DNA from 2 places in the Thermodesulfitimonas sp. genome. Region 1 is predicted to be linked to the other one. Evidence: predicted binding sites of a transcription regulator. Region 1 holds the regulator's gene; the other holds the start of a gene.

Region 1 (2,198 bases):
GGCTGAGACGCCGGAAAAGCTCCAATCTTTCCTCCACCAGATCGAGGCGGCGCGGGTCGCACTCTGCCTCGTCGGTTAGACGCTCTATTTCACGCGCTGCTTCTACAGCGAGAGCTGCCGCCTCTTGTAACGCCCGCGCGTAAGGCCCCATTTCCTCCCGGTACTTAGCAATCTCGGTCAAAATGGCCGCCGCCTTGCCTAGGCTTTCTACGGCCGCGTGATCGTCACCGGTTAAGAGCGCCCGCGCCCGGGCTCCCATCTCGGTCAGCCGGACCGCGTTTAGCAGCCACTCCCGCTCCCGGAGCAACTCTTCAATTTCTCCAGGGCGAAAGGCCGCGCGGTCGATTTCGGCGATCTGGTAGCGCAGGGTATCGGCCTCTCGCGCCCGCACCCGCGCCGCGTCTGCTGCCGCCACCGCTTTTTCCCGTGCTGTGTGCCAACGCCGGTAAAGCCTTTCCACCTCCCCGGCCAGCCTTCCTAGCCCCGCATAAGCATCGAGAACCGCTAGCTGCTTTGCCGGGGAAAGGAGCGCCTGTTCCTCCCCCTGGACCAGAAACTCGACTAACTCCTCTGCGGCCTCCCGGCAGAGGCTGAGCGGTACCGCGTGGCCGTTGACCCGGCAGAGGCTCTTACCCTGGCGGTACAACTCCCGGCAAAAAAAAAGATGCCCCTCCTCGAGCTCGATCCCGTTATCGGCCAGGCATTGCGGCACTTCCCGGACCGCGAACACCGCCTCGATGACCGCCTTTGTAGCGCCGGTCCGGATATAATCAGCAGCTGCTCGCTTACCCAGCGCCAGCATAAGCGCTTCGAGGATGATTGATTTTCCGGCGCCGGTCTCGCCTGTCAAAACGTTAAGCCCCGGACCGAACTCTGCCGTTAAGTCATCAATAAGCGCCACGTTTTTGATCGTTAAGCTCCGGAGCATTATTCCCGCTTCTCTCCCGCCAGCAGCGCTTGCAGCCGGTTTCGCACCTCGGCGGCGCGGCTTCGGGGTTTAGCGACGATCAAAAGGGTATCGTCCCCGGCCACCGTTCCGACAACCCCGGGCCATTCCACCTGATCGATTGCTGACGCCACACCCTGCGCGGCCCCCGGAAAAGTCTTGACAACTACTAAATTTTCACTCGTCTCTACGTCCAGCACCGCATCCCGGATTAGCCGGCGGAAACGTACCGCGTCAAGATCGCCTTTCCCCAGGGGCCGGGGGGCGACGTACCGTAGCCCACCATCTGCAGCGACCTTCACCAGCCCCAGTTCTCTGATATCCCGCGAAACTGTGGCCTGCGTAACCTTGAAACCAGCCGCGGCAAGCGCCCGTACCAGGTCCCGCTGGCTGGTAATGGGACGCTCCTTGATCAGCTGAAGGATTTTCTGCTGGCGTGCGCGTTTCATCCCCTTCTGCTCCTCACTGACGGCATTCTTCTATCCCGTGCAGCAGCAGTTTCCGGCGCAAAACGGCATAAAAGCTCCGCTCGCCGGTCCTAATCAGCCGCAGCGGCCGCGGATAGCGCCGCACAGTTAACCAGTCTCCGGCCAGCAGCGGCAGGTTTTCGTGCCCGTCAACCGAAAGGCCAAAGCCGGCGACGCTCGTCTCGAGAAAAACCTCCACCACCGCGCTGCCGCCCACCACCATCGGCCGCACCATATACGAATGAGCGCAGATGGGCGTGAGGATGATCGCGTCCACGCCAGGGGCGACCACCGGACCCCCGGCAGAAAAAGAGTAGGCGGTCGAACCGGTGGGAGTGGCGATGATGATCCCGTCGCCGTTATACTTCATCGCGCAGTGCCCGTCTACCCACACCTCCAGGTAACAGGGCCGGCTGAGTGCTCCTCGCCCCACGACGCAATCATTAAGCGCGACAACCTCCCGCACCGTAGCCCCTGCCCGTCGGATGCCGCCCCAGAGAAGCAGCCGCTCCTCGGTGCGGTAGCTCCCTGCTAAAACCTGCTCCAGTCCGGGAAAGAGCTCCTCCGGCCCGAGCTCGGTAAGAAAGCCTAAGCGTCCGAGGTTTATCCCTAACACCGGGATGCCGGCCGGAGCAGCAACCGGGACGCAAGAGAGAAGGGTCCCGTCCCCACCGAGGGAGAAAAGCGCCTCCGCCGCTTCCCGCATTGTTTTCCGGTCAACCCCTTCCATCCCCACCAGGCGGGCGTGTTCCTGTAGAACGAGCACCTTTATCCCGTGTTTAGCG
Region 2 (2,198 bases), on a different contig from region 1:
TTTTATGCCGGCTCTGCCCGAAAGGATGTCTTATCAAGGAGGGGCGTACGGGATTTTGCCGCGTACGGGAAAACCGTGGCGGTATGCTTTACACCTTGAATTACGGCCAGTGCTCCTCGTGTAACGCGGACCCAGTGGAGAAAAAGCCGCTTTATCACTTTTACCCGGCCCACACCATCCTATCCCTAGGAACTTTCGGCTGTAATCTCCGCTGTGGTTTCTGTCAAAACTGGGAGATTGCCCACGGTTCACCCCCGACCATACCGCTTACACCCGAGCAGGTGGTGGCGATGGCGCAGGCTCAAGGGCCGCGCTGCATCGGTGTGGCTTATACCTATTCGGAGCCGGTAGTCTGGTACGAATTCGTTCGCGATACCGCCCGGCAGGTGCGGGAAGCCGGTCTTAAGAACGTTTTAGTTACCAACGGGTTTATCGCGGAGGAGCCGTTACGCGAGTTGCTTCCCTACATCGACGCGATGAATATCGACGTTAAGTCTTTTCGGGATGATTACTACAAGCATGTTTGTGCCGGGCGACTTGAGCCCGTTCTCCGGACGGTGGAAGTGGCGAAGGACCACTGTCACGTAGAAGTGACGAACCTGATCGTTACCGGATTGAATGATTCGGCAGAAGAGCTCGACGCTTTAGTAGACTGGCTTGCCGCCGTTGACCTGCGTATCCCGCTTCACTTCTCCCGGTATTTCCCGAATTTCGAAATGGAGCGGCCCCCGACGCCGCTCGAGGTGCTTTATGCCGCCCGCGAGACGGCCAGGAAGAAGCTGCGTTACGTTTATCTTGGAAATGTTTGGGATGAGGAGGCGGATACCACTTACTGTCCAAATTGTGGTGCCGCGGTCATCCGCCGGGAGGGTTACAAAGTGCGCGGCGTCCGCCTCAAAGATGGGAAATGCGGTGCCTGCGGTGCATCGGTGGATATCGTAGGTTCTGTCTGGGAGGCAAAACGCTGAGTTCAGAATAAAGCTGGTTTATGAAGGCGGGGCGGTGCGCTGAAAAAGTATTTGGCCCGCCCCATTGTATTTTTATACAACGTCTTGTATAATTATCAACATTAAACTTATTTGGATAGCGAGTGGGAACTTGATCAGGGTCGGCATTGTCGGGGCCTCGGGTTATACGGGTGCGGAGCTGGTGCGGATCCTCCTGCGCCATCCGGAGGCGGAGCTTGTCGTGTTGACATCGCGCAGTTACGCCGGCCAGCAACTATCGGCCGTTTTCCCGCACCTTTCCGGATGCACCGATCGCGTGCTGGAGGTTTTTGATGCGGCGAAAATGGCGGCCGCGTGCGACGTGGTTTTTACGGCGCTCCCCCACGGGCACGCAGTGCCTGTTGCTAAGGCGGTTTTGGAGCGGGGTAAGAAACTGATCGATTTAGGGGCTGATTTTCGCTTCCGGGACGCTACCGTATACGAGGCGTGGTACAAGGTGAAGCACGAGGCACCAGAGTTGACCCGGGAGGCGGTTTACGGCCTGCCAGAGCTTTACCGGGAAAAGGTACGGAGCGCCGCCCTGGTCGCCAATCCGGGGTGCTACCCAACCGCGACGCTTCTCGCTACGGTGCCGCTTCTTAAGGCTGGAGTTATCGATCCTGCCACTATCATCATCGATGCCAAGTCTGGCCTTTCCGGGGCCGGGCGAAAGCTTGACCTTAGGAGCCATTATGCCGAGGTTAACGAAAACGTTACGGCTTACAACGTGGGCGTTCACCGGCATACCCCGGAGATTGAGCAGGAGCTGACGGCGGCTGCGGGCACGGAAGTGCGGGTCTCCTTCACCCCGCACCTGGTCCCGCAGACCCGTGGCATCCTGGCGACGGTTTACGCTAACCTGAAGCAAGAGCTGACGACCGGGGCGCTTCTCGATATCTACCGTGAGTTTTACGGGAAGGAGCCCTTTATCCGGGTGCTGCCGGAAGGGGTGCTTCCCCGGACGAAGAGCGTGACGGGTTCGAACATAGTGCATCTGGGCGCCGTGGCCGACCCGCGCACCGGGCGGGCGGTGCTGCTGGCGGCAATTGATAATCTGGTCAAGGGGGCGTCGGGACAGGCGGTACAGAATATGAACCTACTCTTTGGTCTACCTGAAACCACCGGTCTCGATATGGTCGGGCTCTACCCGTAGGGCGGAAAGTAGTAGGCCAGGAACCGGGGCGCAACTATCGCGACTATTAGCGATTGGTT

The links. The regulator ArgR, encoded in region 1, controls arginine synthesis, uptake and breakdown. The targets are predictions, from matches to a motif close to ANTGNATAAANATACA.
Region 2: the regulator ArgR is predicted to act here: its motif matches at 1,034-1,049, upstream of argC (N-acetyl-gamma-glutamyl-phosphate reductase).

The regions. Positions count from the first base shown of each region.
Region 1 is NZ_JBRAIN010000015.1:2,014-4,211, forward strand. It holds gene recN (DNA repair protein RecN) at 1-928, opposite strand, end outside; gene argR (arginine repressor) at 928-1,395, opposite strand; gene ACUVTA_RS02320 (NAD(+)/NADH kinase) at 1,409-2,198, opposite strand, start outside.
Region 2 is NZ_JBRAIN010000058.1:1,485-3,682, forward strand. It holds gene amrS (AmmeMemoRadiSam system radical SAM enzyme) at 1-968, shown strand, start outside; gene argC (N-acetyl-gamma-glutamyl-phosphate reductase) at 1,099-2,139, shown strand.